Regions from separate parts of the Streptomyces sp. SD15 genome, predicted to be linked through region 2. Evidence: riboswitches for the same ligand, from Rfam matches in the RefSeq annotation. Region 2 holds a riboswitch; each other region holds the start of a gene.

Region 1 (5,700 bases), on a different contig from region 2:
CTTCTCCGAGGGCCTGATCCGTGTCATGCCGGGCTGGGAGATCAACTTCTGGGGTCACACGCTCGTCCTGGGTGTGTTCATCCCGCTGATGGTCTTCCCGCTGGTCCTGGTCGCGATCGCGGTCTACCCGTTCATCGAGTCCTGGGTCACCGGCGACAAGCGCGAGCACCACATCCTGGACCGCCCGCGCAACGTCCCGACCCGGACCGCGTTCGGTGCGGCCTGGATCAGCTGGTACTTCGTCCTGCTCGTCGTTGGTGGAAACGACATCTGGGCGACGCACTTCCATCTGTCGATCAACTCGATCACCTGGTTCTCGCGCATCGGATTCTTTGTGGTGCCGGTGCTGGTGTTCCTCGCCACCAAGCGGATCTGCCTCGGCCTCCAGCGCCGCGACAGGGACAAGGTGCTGCACGGCCGCGAGTCGGGCATCATCAAGCGCCTGCCGCACGGTGAGTTCATCGAGGTGCACGAGCCGCTCGGCCCGGAAGCGCTGCACACGCTCACCGCGCACGAGCAGTACCGGCCCGCCGAGATCGGCCCGACGGTCGACGAGAACGGTGTCGAGCGCAAGGTGAAGGGCACGCAGAGGCTGCGCGCCAAGCTCAGCAAGGGCTTCTACGGGGAGAACAACCAGATCCCCAAGCCCACGGTCGAGGAGTACGAGGAGATCACGAGCGGCCACGGCCACCACTGATCCCCTGACCGATCCTCATCGATCACCACGATCGCCACGGCAAGAGCCCTCGTCCATTGCATGGACGGGGGCTCTTTGCCGCCTCCGGGCCTGGATAGGGTGTTCTCATCTACAGGTGTCCCTGTCCAGGACGGACGGGACGGACCCAGGAGCGGCTTATGAGCGCTGTGAACCCCGCTGGAGGCAATACCGCGGCGGGCCGTTCCTGGCCCGAGGTACTGAACGGACTGCTCGACGGCCGTGACCAGAGCGCGGACAACACGGCCTGGGCGATGGACCGCATCATGCGCGGCGAGGCGACGGACGCGCAGATCGCCGGTTTCGTGGTGGCGCTGCGGGCCAAGGGCGAGACGGTCGAGGAGATCTCCGGTCTGGTCCGGGCGATGTACGACCACGCGAACGTGATCGAGGTGCCGGGGGAGACCGTCGACATCGTCGGCACGGGTGGCGACGGCGCGAAGACCGTCAACATCTCCACGATGTCGGCGATCGTGGTGGCAGGAACGGGTGCCAAGGTCGTCAAGCACGGCAACCGGGCCGCGTCCTCGGCGTCCGGTGCCTCGGACGTCCTGGAGAAGCTCGGCGTCAATCTGGAGCTGCCGCTGAAGCGGGTGGCCGAGGTGGCCGAGGAGGCCGGGATCACCTTCTGCTTCGCGGTCAAGTTCCACCCGGCGCTGCGTCATGTGGCGGCGGCGCGGGGGCAGTTGGGGATCCGGACGGTCTTCAACGCCCTCGGCCCGCTGACGAACCCGGCGCGCGTACGGGCGCAGGCGGTCGGCGTCGCGGATCCGCGCATGGCGCCGATCGTGGCCGGCGTGTTCGCCGAGCGCGGCAACTCCTCGCTGGTCTTCCGCGGTGACGACGGCCTGGACGAGCTGACCACCACGTCGACGTCGAAGGTGTGGGTCGTCCGTGACGGCAAGGTCCAGGAGGAGCGCTTCGACCCCCGTGACGTCGGCCTCGACCTCGTCCCCGTGGAGGCCCTGCGGGGCGCTGACGCCTCGTACAACGCCGATGTCGCCCGTCGGCTGCTGAACGGTGAGACGGGGCCCGTGCGGGACGCTGTGCTGCTGAACTCGGCGGCGGCGCTGGTCGCCCTCTCGCCGGGCGAGGCGCCGCTTGCGGAGCAGCTGCGCGTCGGGATGGCGAAGGCGGCGGAGGCGATCGATTCCGGGGCGGCGAAGGCGGCGCTGGAGCGGTGGGTGGCGGCCAGCAACGCGTAGCGCCCGCGGCGGCGGGGGGTGGGGTTTGTTCGCCCCCGCCGCCCCTACCCTCCCCCAAGCTCTCGGCTTCGCTCGAGCAGGGGGATCCCCATCCTCCTTGGGGGCTCCGCCCCGTCCCGGTATCCGGACATGGGGGTTGCGCCCGGGAGGGCGTGTGGCAAGATGCTGCGCAGGTCATGAGCGACAGCCATCAGGCCCCGGCCGGCTGTCCGGCAACCCTCCGTCCGTGGCGGGGTGCCCCGGGTGAAGACCAGGCCGTAGGCAGCGAGGTCTACGGCAAGCGCGGACCCCTCGCACTCTTTGAGTGGACACCAGGGGTCCTGGTCGTTCGAGGGAGCCCTCTGTGAGCAAGCGAATGCGATAGGGCTCGAGCCCCGCCTCCGCGTACCCCTTTTTCGCCTTTTCCTGTGCTGTGGACGCCCCGCCCGGGCTGTCCGGCACAGCGATTCCGCCTGCCTCTCACAGGAGCTCGCCATGTCTGTCTCCGTCATTGCCGCCGACCAGTCCGTTTGTGCCCCGCTGCCCGTTCTGGGGCGGGATGTCACCGTCCCGCTGGTCACCGGCGGCGAGGTCACCTACGCCGCGCTCGACTACGCCGCCAGCGCTCCGGCCCTGCAGCGGGTGTGGGACGACGTGGCCGCGTACGCCCCGTACTACGGCAGCGTGCACCGCGGCGCCGGATACCTGTCCCAGCTGTCCACCGACCTCTTCGAGAACGCCCGCACGACCGTCGCGGAGTTCCTGGACTGCCGGGAGGGCGATCAGGTCGTCTTCACCCGGTCGACCACCGACTCGCTCAACCTGCTGGCCGCCACCCTTCCGGCCGACTGCCAGGTCTTCGTCTTCGAGACCGAGCACCACGCCTCGCTGCTGCCGTGGAAGGACGCGCGGGTGACGTACCTCGACGCGCCCCGCACCCCGCGGCAGGCCGTGGCCACCCTGGAGGGTGCCCTCGCCGACCGCGACCCCCACGGTCCGGCCCTCGTCTGTGTGACCGGCGCCTCGAACGTCACCGGTGAGCTGTGGCCCGTGCGTGAGCTCGCCGCCGCGGCGCACGCGCACGGCGCCCGGATCGTCCTCGACGCCGCCCAGCTCGCTCCGCACCACCCCGTGTCGGTACGGGACCTCGACGTCGACTGGGTCGCCTTCTCCGGGCACAAGCTGTACGCGCCGTTCGGCTCCGGCGTCCTCGCGGGCCGCTCCGACTGGCTGCGTGAGGCCGAGCCGTACCTCGCCGGTGGCGGCGCCAGCCGCAAGGTCACGCGGCGTACGGACGGCGGGGTGGATGTGGAGTGGCACGAGAGCGCGGCCCGGCACGAGGCCGGCTCACCGAACGTCATCGGCGCCTACTCGATCGCCTCCGCCTGCAAGGCGCTCACCGAGGCGGGCTTCGACACGCTCGTCGCCCGTGAGCAGCAGCTCATCGCGGCCGTCCGCGCGGGGCTCGCCGAGGTTCCCGAGGTGCGTGTCCTGTCCCTCTTCGGTGACGACGCCCCGCGGGTCGGCGTCATCTCCTTCGTCGTGGAGGGCTGGAACAGCTCGCACTTCGCGGCGGCGCTCTCCGCGGAGTACGGCATCGGGGTGCGCGACGGACTCTTCTGCGCCCATCCGCTGGTGCGCACGCTCCTCGGCAGCGACCCGGGGACCCAGGGGGAGTGCGGCGCGCCCGAGGCCGCGCCGGGGGAGAAGTCCCTCAACGCGATCCGTGTCAGCTTCGGGGCGGGTACGCCCGATGAGCACGTGGAGCGTTTCGTACGGGCCGTGAGGGAGTTGGTCCGGGACGGTGCGAAGTGGAACTACCGCACGGAAGACGGCCGTTGCGTGCCCGCCGTTTGAGGTGACCGCGGGTGGTTGGGGGGCTTGGGTGGTGAGTTCGCCCCCGCCGCCCCTACCCTCCCCCAAGCTCTCGACTTCGCTCGAGCAGGGGGGACCCCCATCATCCCCGAGGGCTCCGCCCCCGGACCCCCCGGCGGTGGTTCTTTTGCTGCGGGACGGTGGGGGCTCGGCGCGCAGTTCCCCGCGCCCCTGGGTGTCTCAGCCCGTCCGGCGTTTGAGGACGAGGCCGTTCAGGCCGAACGGGGGTCTGGGGGCGGAGCCCCCAGGTAGGGATGGGACGGGTAGGGGCGGTGGGGGCGAGGAACCTAACCGTCCAGCCCGATCGCGAACGCCGCCTCCAGGTCGTGCTGGGAGTACGTGCGGAACGCGACGTGCGTGTCCGTCGCCTCGACGCCGGGAATCTTGCTGATCTTGCCGGGGATGACGTCGGCGAGATCGTCGTGAGCCTTCACCCGGACCATGGCGATCAGATCGTAGGTACCGGTGACGGAGAAGACCTCGCTGACACTGTCCAGCGCGGCGATCGACTCGGCGATCTCGGGGATCCGGTCCACGCTGGTCTTGATGAGCACGATCGCGGTGATCACGGCTGGTTTTCTCCCTCGGGGGCCGCGGCTGGGGTTTTCACTCTAGTCGCACGCCCGTAGCGCACCCACGCGTAGCCGAAGCCCAGGGAGAAGCCCACCAGGTGCGCCAGGTACGCCACCCCCGGGCCCTGGGCCGCCTGGCCCGCCGCCAGCCACTGCAGGGTCACCCAGAAGGGCAGTACGACCCAGGCGGGGAAGCGCAGCGGCAGGAAGAAGAGGAACGGGAAGAGACTGGTCACCCGGGCCCTGGGGAACAGGTACAGGAACGCGCCGAGGACCGCGGAGATCGCCCCCGAGGCACCGACCAGACTCTGCTCGGAGTCGGAATGGGCGATCGCGTAGCCCAGCAGGGCGAGGTAGCCGCAGCCCACGTAGAAGAGGGCGAACTCGAAGTGGCCCATGCGTTCCTCGGCCATCGCTCCGAAGACGTAGAAGAAGAGCATGTTCCCCAGGAGGTGGAGCCAGCTGCCGTGGATGAACAGGGCTGTCGCGGGGGTGAGCGCGGCGTTCGGGATTCCGCTGAGGAGTTCGGCGGGCACCACGCCCCAGCGCCGGAAATAGGTTCGCTGGGCGACCAGCAGTTCGTCCCCTGTGCCGTACGTCGGATTGAATCCCGAAGCCGGGCCGATCAGGAAGATCAGGCAGCACACGACGATCAGCCCGTACGTCACCGGCGCGGACTGACCCCGCGCCGCCCTGCCGACCGTCGTACTCCACTTGCTGATCATGCAACAGAGCATGACGTAACAGGACCTATGCGCACAGAGTGCCTCGCCGCTGTGGACGGCCGAGCGTCGAGTACCCGCCAGGCCGTAGGGTTACGAGCCACACGCACCAGGGAGACTGGCGCTGGACGGACACTAGAAGGAAAGCGACTGCCACATGACGGTTCCCCTGCCGACCGCCGAGACTCGCTGGCGCTGCACGCTCTGCGGCAACCTCACGCGATTCGACGTGACCCGCTCGTCCAAGGTCGTCGAGTATGTGCACCTCGACCTGGCTGGTGAGCCGAACGTCGAGGAGCGCAAGGTGGTCAGTGAGACCATCGAGTCGGTGCGTTGCCGCTGGTGCAATGCGGTGGATCAGGTGGAACTGGTGGACAGGCCGGGCGCCGGCTCCTGAGGGAGCGGGCCCCGCACAGACATTGGGGTGACGGATGGCGGAGACCACAGGCGGGGAGCCGGACGACGGCGCCGCTGAGGTGCTCGACCGTCCGCTGCCCGACGGCGTGCGACGTCGTGTCGTACAGATCGTGTCGGACGGGTTCGGTGGGTTGACCGTCGCCGAACTGCCTGCCCCTTTGCGGCAGTACGCCCGGTTCACCCCGAGTCGGCGGGCGAAGTTCGCCGGCAATGCC
Region 2 (5,700 bases):
GTCCCCGCCCTCGCGGCCCTCGCCCCGAAGGTCGCCTCCGTCGCCGTCGTCACCGGCCGCCCGGCCGGCGTCGCGGTCCGCCACGGCGGCTTCGCGGGCGTGCCGGGGCTGGAGCACCTCGTCGTCCTCGGCCATTACGGCGCCGAACGCTGGGACGCGGTGAGCAGCACCGTCAACGCCCCCGCCCCACACCCCGGCGTCTCCGCCGTCCGCGCCGAGCTGCCCGGGTTCCTGGACCGGATCGGCGCCTGGCAGGGCACCTGGATCGAGGAGAAGGGGCGCGCGGTCGCCGTCCACACGCGCCGCGCGACGGATCCGCAGGCCGCGTTCGAGGCCCTGCGCGAGCCGCTCACCGACCTCGCCACCCGACACGGCCTGATCGTCGAACCCGGTCGGATGGTCCTCGAACTCCGTCCCCCGGGCATGGACAAGGGCGTCGCCCTCTTGGAGTACGTCCGCGAGGTCGGCGCCGAAGCCGTCCTCTACGCCGGCGACGACCTCGGCGATCTCCCCGCCTTCGCCGCCGTCGACAAACTCCGCTCCGACGGCGTCCCGGGCCTCCTGGTATGCAGCGGCAGCTCCGAGGTCGCCGAGCTGGCAGACCGAGCGGACCTGGTGGTCGACGGCCCGGCAGGAGTCGTACGCCTACTCAGCGCACTGGCGACAAGGCTGGAGTGACAAGCCCCCACCGGCCCGCACCCGACAGCCGGCCCTCTCAGCCCTCCAACTCCCGCAACTGCTCAAGAAACCACTGCGCCGGAGGCAACGCCGTAGCCGCGGCGGCAAGCCGTTTCGTGCGCTCGGCCCGCTCCTCCGCCGACATCGTCAGCGCCGCGTGCAGCGCGGCCGCCGTGCCGACCACGTCGTACGGGTTCACCCCGATCGCGTCCTCGCCCAGCTCCTCGTACGCCCCCGCCTCCCGGGACAGCACCAGCACGCACCCCTCGTCGGAGACGACCGGCATCTCCTTGGCGACGAGGTTCATGCCGTCCCGGATGGGGTTGACGAGGGCGACGTCGGCCAGCCGGTACGCGGCCAGGGAGCGGGCGAAGTCATCCTTGACGTGGAGCACGACGGGGGTCCAGTCCGGTGTTCCGTACCGGGAGTTGATCTCGGTCGCCAGACGCTGCACCTCGGCCGTGTAGTCCCGGTACACGGCGAGATCCTGGCGGGACGGGTATGCGAAGGCCACGTGGACGACGCGCTCGCGCCAGGTCGGCTGGTCGTCGAGCAGCTGTCGGTACGCCAGCAGGCCCCGCACGATGTTCTTCGACAGCTCGGTCCGGTCGACCCGCACGATCGTCTTCCGGCCCGCCCCGATCTGCTCACGCAGCGTGACCATCCGTTCGGCGACGTCCGCCTCGTGCGACCGCTTCCGCAGGAAGTCCGCGTCCGCGCCGAGCCCGTGCACGCCGATCCGGGTGTCACCGAGGCCGCCGACGAGCTCGGTGGCGCACGCCGTGAACGCGTCCGCCCAGCGGTGCGTCAGGAAGCCCAGCCGGTCCGCGCCGAGCATGCCGCGCAGCACCTGCTCGGCGATGTCGTCGGGCAGCATCCGGAAGTAGTCGACCGGCGCCCAGGGGGTGTGGGAGAAATGGCCGATCCGCAGGTCGGGGCGGAGTTCGCGGAGCATTCCGGGGACGAGGGTCAGGTGGTAGTCCTGTACGACCACCACGGCCCCGTCGACCGCCGCGTCGGCCAGCGCCTCGGCGAACGCCCGGTTGTACGCCTCGTACGCCGCCCACTGGCGCCGGAACTCCACGTCGAAGACCGGCTCCAGCGGCGTCTGGTAGAGCATGTGGTGGACGAACCACAGCACGGAGTTCGCGATGCCGTTGTACGCGTCCGCGTGCACGCCGGCGTCGATGTCCAGCATCCGCACACCGACCTCGCCGATCCCACGCCGGACCGCCTCGCGGTCGCCGTCGCCGAGCGCGGAGCACACCCACAGGGCGCCCGCGTCCGGCCCGATCGCCGACAGGCCCGAGACCAGCCCGCCCCCGCCGCGCCGGGCGTGGAGCGAGCCGTCCTCTCGCACCTCGTACGAGACCGGGCCGCGGTTGGAGGCGACGAGGATTCGATGGGTGCCGTGCGTTGAGGCCATGCCACCAAACCTAGCCCGGCACGGAAACGCTCAAACGTTCCTTTTGGCCGTATGCGATCTGCGGGGCGGTGCCCAAGGGGGCGCTTTTACGCGGCCCGCCTTTTTACGTACTCGGAGATTTCCGCCATCGGAGGCCTTTCCTCCGTGTCCACCGAGTGCGTGCGCGGCTCGAAACCGTCCTCGCCCCGTTCGAACTGGGTGAGGGCCGGTCGGATGAGGTGTCCGCGGGCCAGCCGGAGCTGTGCCGTGCGGTAGATCGCGGCGGACATGCGGCCCAGCGCCTGCCCGTCCTGGTGCCGGTGCTTGCGCACTCCCACGTCGACCTGGGCGAGCGCGTCCAGGCCCACCAGGTGCAGTGCGTCGATGAGCATGCCCAGCTCGACGCCGTACCCGACGGGGAAGGGGAGCTGTTCGAGGAGGGAGCGGCGGGCCGCGTACTCCCCGCCGAGCGGCTGGACGAAGCCGGCCAGTTGCGGCCAGTGCATGTTGAGCAGGGGGCGGGCCATGAGTTCCGTGACGCGGCCGCCCTGACCGGCGGCGGAGCCCAGCGGTCTGTCGTACATCGCCTTGACGAGGTCCACGCCGGGCTCGGTGAGCAGCGGCCCCACGATCCCGGAGACGAAGTCCGACGAGAACTCCTTCAGATCGGCGTCGATGAAGCAGACGATGTCCCCGCTGGTCACCAGGAGTGACCGCCAGAGGACCTCGCCCTTGCCGGGCGCGGTCGGGATGCGCGGCAGGATCTCGTCCCGGTGCACGACTCGCGCGCCCGCCGCGGCGGCCACCTCCGAGGTGCGATCCGTCGAGCCCGAGTCGATGACGACGATCTCGTCGACGAGGGGCACCTGCTGCATCAGGTCGTGGCGGATGACGGCGACGATCTCGCCGACCGTCTCCTCCTCGTTGAGCGCGGGCAGTACGACACTGACCGTCGACCCTGTGGTGCGTTTCGCGGCCATGAGCTGGTGGAGCGGGCGATCGGTTACGGACCAGGAGCGTGTGCTCAGCCAGCGCTCGACTTCCTTCAGCACAGTCTGCGGCTCCTCACTGTCTGATCACCCGGTGTCTCACGGTGTGATCCATCTCGCGGTTCGGACGACTATCTCAACTGTCCTGGCCTTCGGTTACAGTCTTGAACAACGCGGATGACCATCGCATTGCGTAGATCGTCCGCACACAACCGAATACCGCTCATCCAGAGGGGCAGAGGGATACGGCCCGTTGAAGCCCCGGCAACCCTCCAGCCGGTCTCGTACGACCACCGACTACGTCGTCGTCGCGAGGCTCCCGGCTCGGGAAGGTGCCAAATCCGTCTCACGGCGAAGTGCGTCGTGAGGAAGATGAGGAGAAAGGGCCTCGCCTCCATGGCTGCGCAGACCGTCGCAAGCACCACCGCAAGCGCCACCGAAAGCACTACGAACAGCGTAGACGGTGTCGATCTCGGACCCGCCGCCGCGCTTTCCTGCCGCGAGTGCGGTCACCGTGTGCCGCTCGGCCCGGTTTTCGCCTGCGAGGAGTGTTTCGGCCCGCTCGAGATCGCGTACGACTTCTCGGCCTACGACACCGAGGAGCTCCGCAAGCGCATCGAAGCGGGCCCCGCGAACATCTGGCGCTACGCGCCGCTGCTGCCCGTCCCCGCGGACGTCGCCGAGAAGCCGAACATCAACCCGGGCTGGACCAAGCTCGTCAAGGCCGACAACCTGGCCCGCGAGTTGGGCGTCGACCCCGGCAAGCTCTTCGTCAAGGACGACTCCGGCAACCCGACGCACTCCTTCAAGGACCGCGTCGTCGCCCAGGCCATCGAGGCCGCCCGCGCGTTCCACTTCACCACTCTCTCCTGCTCCTCCACCGGCAACCTCGCCGGTGCGGTGGGCGCCGCCGCCGCCCGGGCCGGCTTCCGCTCCTGCGTGTTCATCCCGCACGACCTGGAGCAGGGCAAGGTCGTCATGGCCGCGATCTACGGCGGTGAGCTCGTCGGCATCGAGGGCAACTACGACGACGTGAACCGTTTCTGCTCCGAGCTGATCGGCGACCCGGCCGGCGAGGGCTGGGGCTTCGTCAACGTCAACCTGCGGCCGTACTACGCGGAGGGGTCGAAGACGCTCGCGTACGAGATCTGCGAGCAGCTCGGCTGGCAGCTCCCCGACCAGCTGGTGATCCCCATCGCCTCCGGGTCGCAGCTGACGAAGATCGACAAGGGCTTGCAGGAGCTGATCAAGCTCGGGCTGGTCGCGGACAAGCCGTACAAGATCTTCGGTGCGCAGGCCGAGGGCTGCTCGCCGGTGTCCGTCGCCTACAAGGCCGGCCACGACGTCGTACGCCCGCAGAAGCCCCACACCATCGCCAAGTCGCTCGCCATCGGCAACCCGGCCGACGGGCCGTACGTGCTCGACATCGCGCGACGGACGGGCGGGGCCGTGGAGGACGTCAACGACGAGCAGGTCGTCGACGCGATCAAGCTGCTGGCCCGGACCGAGGGCATCTTCGCGGAGACCGCCGGTGGAGTGACGGTGGGTGTGGCGAAGAAGCTGATCGAGAACGGTCTTCTCGACCCGACGCTGACGACCGTCGTCCTCAACACCGGGGACGGGCTCAAGACGCTGGACGCGGTGGCGGGGACGGGGTTGACGGCGACCATTCGTCCCAGCCTGGAGTCGTTCCGTGAGGCTGGGCTCGCGTAAGGCTCCGCCAGGAGGGTTCTTTTCGCGCTGCGGGCCGTGAGGGCTGGTCGCGCCCACGCGGCGGAGCCGCACATGTCACCGCCCCGCGCCCCTTACGAGGCGCTGTACTCGACCGGAGGTCATCACCCATGAGCGTCAACGTCCGCATCCCCACCATCCTGCGCACCTACACCGACGGCAAAGCCGAGGTGAAGGCCGAGGGTGGGACCCTCGGCGAGGTCATCGCGGATCTGGAGAAGAACCACACGGGCATCTCCGCACGCGTGCTGGACGACCAGGGCAAGCTGCGCCGGTTCGTCAACGTGTACGTGAACGACGACGACGTCCGTTTCGAGCAGGGCCTGGAGACGGCGACGCCGGACGGCGCGGGCGTCTCGATCATCCCGGCGGTCGCCGGAGGCTGATCGCCGGCCCGGATCGTTACCCTCGGTAACTCCGAACACGCAGAGTTCATCGAATTGCCCCCTCCGTGAGAGAAACGGAGGGGGCAATTCTGTATGGTTGAGCGCGGTACAGTTGGGGAAGCCGCTTCGCTTTCCATGCCGGATGCATATGAGCTTCAGTGATTTCCCGGCCGGTGCCCGATAAGAAGTAGCCAAAGTGCCCCACCTCTTTGAGCCGTTTATGGCATTTATGGGGCCCGACTTGCCCTGAATCCTTGCTAATTCTCCGCATATTTCCGATCAGGCGCGCCCGGAATTCTCGTCCGATTGACCTGTTGCAGAGGGCAGTTGGACAGATACATTCAGCCGCGGTCGACGCGTTCCGGCGCACACCCCCAACCGTTGGGGGGTGAGGTCTGACCCGGGCCCGCGAAGTGCGGTCCTGTGCAAGGGCCAGTAATAGGGGAGTTAGGCATGGCTCAGGGCACCGTCAAGTGGTTCAACGCGGAGAAGGGGTACGGCTTCATCGCGG
Region 3 (5,700 bases), on a different contig from region 2:
TCTCCAAGGAGGGATGAGGGGCTTCAGGTCTTTCGGGAACCGGTCAGGAGTTGTCGAGCGGCAGCCCGGGCGGGTTGACCTGAGAGGTGCTGACGGCCTCGTTGGAGAGGTTCCAGGCCGCGAGCCACTTCGCGTACTGACCGTTCTCGATCAGGTAGTTGATCGCGTCGGCGACCGGCTCGGCCAGCCCGCTGTCCTTCTTCGCGGTGGCCGCGATCAGCCCCTGGAGCGTCGCGCCAGCACCGGAGAACTTGCCCGCGTTTCGCGTCGGGTTGGGCGTCTTCGCCACCTGCGTGATGTGGTACGAGATGCCGGGGTTGGGCCCGAAGTAGGCGTCGATCTTTCCGCTGGACAGCGCCAGATAGACGCTGTTGTTGTCCTGGAAGTACTTGACCGTGAGCTTCTTTCCCTCCTTCGCGAGCTTCGCCTTCCACTCCAGCAGGATCTTCTCCTGGTTGGTGCCGGCGCCCACGGAAACGGTCTTGCCGGCCAGGTTCTCGTAGTCGTCGTCGAAGTTCCAGGTGCTCTTCTTCAACACCTCGAAGGCGAGGTTGTCCTGTCGGTAGGAGGCGAACTCGTACTTCTTCTTGCGCTCCTCGGTGTCGGTGACGTTCGAGAAGGCGACGTCGACCCTGCCGCTGTCTATACCGACGAACAGGTTCTCCCAGGTCGAGTTCTTGACCTCGGGCCGCAGCCCGAGCACCGCGGCGACCAGTCTGCCCAGATCGGGTTCGGCGCCGGTGAGGGTCTTCTGGTCCTCGCCCACGTACGCCAGCGGGGGAAACCCGGCGGGCAGGGCGCCGACGCCCACGACCAGCTTGCCGCTCTTGGCCACCGACTCGGGCAGTTCGGCGCTGATGGACTTGACCTCGGAGACCTTGAGGTCGGTCTGCTGGGCGGCGCCGTTGGACAGCGCGCCCACGGTGACCGTACCGGCGGAGGCGCTGTCCGTCCTGGTGGCCGCGTCGCTGTCGCCCCCGCACGCGGCGAGCCCGGTGGCGAGGGTGACGACGGCGGCGGACGCGGTGACGCCACGGAGGAGTCTGCTGCGGAGGGTGAGGGTACGCATGGCTGTCCTTGTTCGGGGTGCGGTGACGGGTGAAAAGCGACCGGCGAAAGCGAAAGGTGAGACGTGAGAGGTGAGAGGTGAGGAGTAGGAAACAAGAAGTGAGAGGCGAGGGGCTGGGTCAGAGGACCTTGCTCAGGAAGTCTCTGGTCCGCTCGTGTTTCGGCCGGTCCAACACCTGGGCGGGCGGGCCCTGTTCGACGATCCGCCCTTCGTCGAGGAAGACGATCCGGTCGGCGACCTCGCGGGCGAACCCGATCTCGTGGGTGACGATGACGAGGGTGGTGCCGCTGGTGGCCAGGTCCTTGATGACGGCCAGTACCTCGCCGACCAGTTCGGGGTCGAGAGCGGAGGTGGGTTCGTCGAAGAGGATGACTCCGGGCCGTAGAGCGAGGGCGCGGGCGATGGCCACCCGCTGCTGCTGACCGCCCGACAACTGGCGTGGATAGGCGGCGGTCTTGTCGGCCAGACCCACCCGGCCCAGCAGGGTGAGCGCCAGCTCCCGGGCCTCAGGCTTGCTCAGCCGGCCGGTGGCCACCGGGGCGGCCGCCACGTTGTCCAGCACCGTCAGATGCGGGAACAGGTTGAAGTTCTGGAAGACGAAGCCGATCCGGCTGCGCTGGGCCAGGATCGCCCGCTCGCTCAGCTCCTTGAGCCGCTCGCCGTGCCGACGTACGCCGATCAGCTCGCCGTTCAGGCTGACATGGCCGATCTCAGGCTTCTCCAGGTGGTTGATCACCCGCAGCAGGGTGGACTTGCCGGAGCCCGACGGTCCGACGATCACCGTGACCTCTCCGGGCTCCACGGTCAACTCCACGCCGTCCAGAACGCGTTGAGATCCGTACCACTTGTGCACGTCGTGGACCTCGATCAGTGCCTTGGTGGTCATGTCGCCGTCTCCCTTCGGACGCGGGCCCGCAGGTCGCCCAGACCGGTCCGCACCTTCTGCAACGGGGTCGGCGGCAAGGTGCGCAGGGCGCCCCGCGAGTAGTACCGCTCGACGTAGAACTGGACGACGGAGACGACGCTCGTGAGGATCAGGTACCAGGTGGTGGCGACCAGGAGCAGCGGCACAATGTCGCCGGGGTAGGTGCTGCCCATGCTCTGCACCGAGCCGAAGAGGTCGAGCAGCGAGACGTAGAAGACCAGCGAGGTGGCCTTGATCAGGCCGATCAGCTGGTTGACGTAGTTCGGGGTGACGGAGCGCAGCGCCTGCGGGAACACGATCTTCCTGAACTGGTACCCCTTGGGCAGCCCGAGTGCGGAGGCCGCCTCGTGCTGGCCCTGGTCGACCGCGAGGATGCCGCCGCGCACCACTTCGGCCGCGTACGCCGCCTCGTTGAGGCTCAGTCCGACGACCGCGACGACCATGTCGGTGGCGAGCCGGGACTCGTCGAAGGTGAAGAAGGCCGGACCGAACGGGACTCCGAGGCTCAGGGTCTGGTAGAGCGCACTGAAGTTGTAGAGGAAGAGCAGGACGACGATCAGCGGTACCGAACGGAACAGCCAGATGTAGACCCAGCTCACCGCCCGCAGCACCGGACTCCTGGAGAGCCTGGCCAAGGCGAGCACGACGCCGCCGAGCAGACCCAACACCGCGCTGTACGCGGCCACTTCGAGGGTGATCAGCAGACCGTCGAGAATCGTCGGACGCAGGAACCAGTACGGGAATCGGTCCCATTGGAAGAAGGGGTTGGTCGCCAGCCCGTGGGTGATCTGCGCGACCACGACGAGCACGATCGCCGAAGCGATCCAGCGGCCCGGCCGGCGCAGCGGCAGCACTCGCTGCGCCGCCGATGGCGTCGGCTTGACCACAGGTGCGGGAGGCGGCTCTGCCGTGTCCAACTGCACGGCAGAGCCCAAGGGTTCACTCATGGAGGGCTCCAGGCGACTCGTACTCCCCCGGGGCGCGCAGGGGAAACAGGCCCGATACGGGGGCAAGGAGGGGAAGCTCACCGGGAGTTCGCCGGGACAGCGGCGAACACCAGCGGTTCAGAGCTCAGCGAAGAAGAAAGAAGAAGAAAAGCGAAAGGGCAGCGGTGCGACCGGGGTCAGCCCTGACAGAGACGGCCGGTGCCGCGACAGGTACAACACCATGCGGTGTCGGCGCGGCCGCCCTCGGCGAGGAGCAGCTCGGGGCGACGGTTCGCGGGCATGGACGCGCAGCCGTGGCGCCGCGAAGCGGTCGTCCCCGGGGCTGCGTACATCGCGGTCACCGTCACCATTCCACCCCGCGGGGCCTCGCGCTCACCGGAACGCATCCGGTCCAATGCGGCGTAAGTTAGGCACGCCGTCAAACGAATGTCAACGCCGACCGGCCCGTGTGACCACGTCGTGAGACCGCGCGGATGCCTTCTTGACGACTCACCGGAGCGCACCGAGACTGACGGGGACGGTCACGATTGTCAGCGCCCGTCGTATCGGGGTTTCCCGTACGACGCGGTTATCGGCCCCGGCCCGCTGGCAGGCAACCCTTCCACCGCGACGGGGTGCCCCGGGTGACGACCGGGTTCCGCCGGAGCGGCGGGGCAAGCGTGGTCTCGCCTCTCGCGAGCCCCGGACACGGGAGCGGTGGGAATGTGACCAGGAACGGTCTGACGAGACGTCTGCACATCGACCTGCAGCGGGTTTCCAGCGCGTACTAGACCGTCGCGTCCCACGATCCGGACCGGCACGTCAGCGCAGTCACTCCGTTCCGCCGCTGCCGCCCATGAGGCGGCCGGGGCTTCGTCGTTCCCGTGGAGAGTCATGCCCGAGACAGTTTCGCTCACTTCGCACGCAGGCACCGCAGGCCCGTGCGCCCCAACCCCGCGCGTCGCGGGCTCAGTTGCCCCGAATCCCCGGGGCGCCCTCGCGTCCCCTCGCCCGCACCGCATCCGCAGCCGCATCGGCGTGGGCCTGGCCGGCGGCTTCTACCCGGCACCGCACCGCTATCAGCTGTACCTCTCCGAGGGCTGTCCGTGCTCGCTGCGCATCTCGATCACCCTCGACCTGCTCGGCCTGCGTGACTCGGTCGCTACGACGCTGCTGGCGCTCCCCGCGGAATCAACGGAAACCTCGCAGCCACCTGCCGCGTTCACCGCACTGCGCAGCGCGTACGAGGCCACGTGGCACCACTACGACGGTCCACTCATCGCGCCCGCGCTGTGCGACCGTTGGAGCGGACGCATCGTCAGCAATCACACCCCCGACATCCTGCGCGACCTCGCCGGACTCCTGACCGGCCGCGACGACGCCTGCCTGCCTCGGCTCCACCCACCGGCCCTCGCCGCCGACATCAACGCCTTCCGTGAGCTCCTCGACCGGGACGTCACCTCTACCGCGCGGCCGGAGGTCCTGTCGGCGACGCTGGACCGGCTGAACCGGCAACTCGCCTCGCACACCTACGCGTTGGGCGACAAGCTGACGGCCGCAGACGTCGACCTCTGGGTCGCACTCGCCCAACTCAAGGCCCCTGACACCCTTTGCGGGTACGACCGGCTCCAGGCCTACGTACGACGGCTCGACGCCCACACGGCGTTCACGCGCCCGTCCCACGCCGACGCGCGGCAAACGTAACGTCCGTCGAGGTGCGAGTTACGCCTTGGCGCGGGTGAAGGCGAGCGTGCTGGTGACCGTGGCCAGGCCGCGGATCATGCCCATCTGGTTGTGATCCATTCCGAACTGGTCGCGGTCCACGGTGAAGTCCGCGGTGAGCGTGACGGCATCGGCGCCGGACTCGGTGACGCGCGCGGTGACGGACTGCGGACGGCTGATGCCGCGCACGGTCAACTGGCCGTCGATCTCGACGGTGTCGTCCTGACCGACGGCGGTGGCGTGGACGGCGAAGGTGATCGTGGGGTGCCGGTCCGCGTCGAAGAGGTCGGCGCCGCGGAGGTGCGTGTCGCGCTTGGCGTTCTTGGTGTCCAGGGACGCGACGTCCAGAGTGATGGTGCCGTTCGCGGTCCCGTCGGGCTGGACCTCGCCCTCTCCGGTGACACCGGTGAAGGTGCCCTTGACGGTGACCATGCCCCACATCGTCTTGTGCTTGATGGCGACGGTGGAACGGGCGGGGTCGAGCTGCCAGAGGCCGGTTTCTACGGCGACGGTCATGAGGGTTCTCCAGACGGTTACAGGTCGTACACAAGGAGTGTGAGGAGGACGACCGAGGTCATCCAATTTTGGATGACTGAACGCTAGCCTGTTCTTCAAATTTGGACAACCGGTAGACTGCGACACCATGGCCGACTCCTCCGCCCCCGCCGATCCGCCCGAACGCGAGCACACGGGCGACGACGGACTGCTGCCCGCCGAGCTGCGGGCCTGGATGCGCCTGCTGGCGGCGGCCGGAGCGATCGAGCAGCAGCTGCGCGCACGGGTCAAGGACGCACTCGGTGTCTCGCACGACGAATTCCTGGTGCTGTGCCTGCTCGCGGACCAGCCCGGCTCCGGTCTGCGGATGACGCAGATCGCGGAGCTGCTGGGCCGTCCCAAGACGCGGCTGACCTATCAGGTGGCCTGCCTCCAGCACGCCGGCCTGATCACCAGGCGCTCGGCGTGCGGGGACCGGCGGGGTATCGAGGTTGCGCTCACGGACAAGGCGCGCACCCTGCTGCGCGATTCCTCGCGCCCCCTGGCCGACGCCGTCTCCCAGG

Evidence for each region. Region 2 has a riboswitch for S-adenosylmethionine ahead of thrC (threonine synthase). Riboswitches for the same ligand answer to the same signal wherever they lie in the genome.
Region 1: another riboswitch for S-adenosylmethionine. It lies ahead of ACX28W_RS08320 (aminotransferase class V-fold PLP-dependent enzyme); the one in region 2 lies ahead of thrC (threonine synthase).
Region 3: another riboswitch for S-adenosylmethionine. It lies ahead of ACX28W_RS00650 (putative leader peptide); the one in region 2 lies ahead of thrC (threonine synthase).

Annotation. Positions count from the first base shown of each region.
Region 1 is NZ_JBTLMO010000006.1:120,324-126,023, forward strand. Features, by position in the region: gene qcrB (cytochrome bc1 complex cytochrome b subunit) at 1-697, shown strand, start outside; gene trpD (anthranilate phosphoribosyltransferase) at 856-1,920, shown strand; SAM riboswitch class IV at 2,093-2,209, shown strand; gene ACX28W_RS08320 (aminotransferase class V-fold PLP-dependent enzyme) at 2,395-3,756, shown strand; gene ACX28W_RS08325 (Lrp/AsnC family transcriptional regulator) at 4,062-4,343, opposite strand; gene ACX28W_RS08330 (rhomboid family intramembrane serine protease) at 4,340-5,071, opposite strand; gene ACX28W_RS08335 (hypothetical protein) at 5,226-5,465, shown strand; gene ACX28W_RS08340 (NYN domain-containing protein) at 5,500-5,700, shown strand, end outside.
Region 2 is NZ_JBTLMO010000007.1:21,575-27,274, forward strand. Features, by position in the region: gene otsB (trehalose-phosphatase) at 1-678, shown strand, start outside; gene ACX28W_RS09100 (alpha,alpha-trehalose-phosphate synthase (UDP-forming)) at 716-2,104, opposite strand; gene ACX28W_RS09105 (glucosyl-3-phosphoglycerate synthase) at 2,191-3,135, opposite strand; SAM riboswitch class I at 3,293-3,451, shown strand; gene thrC (threonine synthase) at 3,469-4,785, shown strand; gene ACX28W_RS09115 (MoaD/ThiS family protein) at 4,914-5,189, shown strand; gene ACX28W_RS09120 (cold-shock protein) at 5,643-5,700, shown strand, end outside.
Region 3 is NZ_JBTLMO010000001.1:133,585-139,284, forward strand. Features, by position in the region: gene ACX28W_RS00635 (ABC transporter substrate-binding protein) at 44-1,069, opposite strand; gene ACX28W_RS00640 (amino acid ABC transporter ATP-binding protein) at 1,188-1,955, opposite strand; gene ACX28W_RS00645 (amino acid ABC transporter permease) at 1,952-2,941, opposite strand; SAM riboswitch class IV at 3,461-3,607, shown strand; gene ACX28W_RS00650 (putative leader peptide) at 3,646-3,711, shown strand; gene ACX28W_RS00655 (glutathione S-transferase C-terminal domain-containing protein) at 3,815-4,624, shown strand; gene ACX28W_RS00660 (YceI family protein) at 4,643-5,158, opposite strand; gene ACX28W_RS00665 (MarR family winged helix-turn-helix transcriptional regulator) at 5,286-5,700, shown strand, end outside.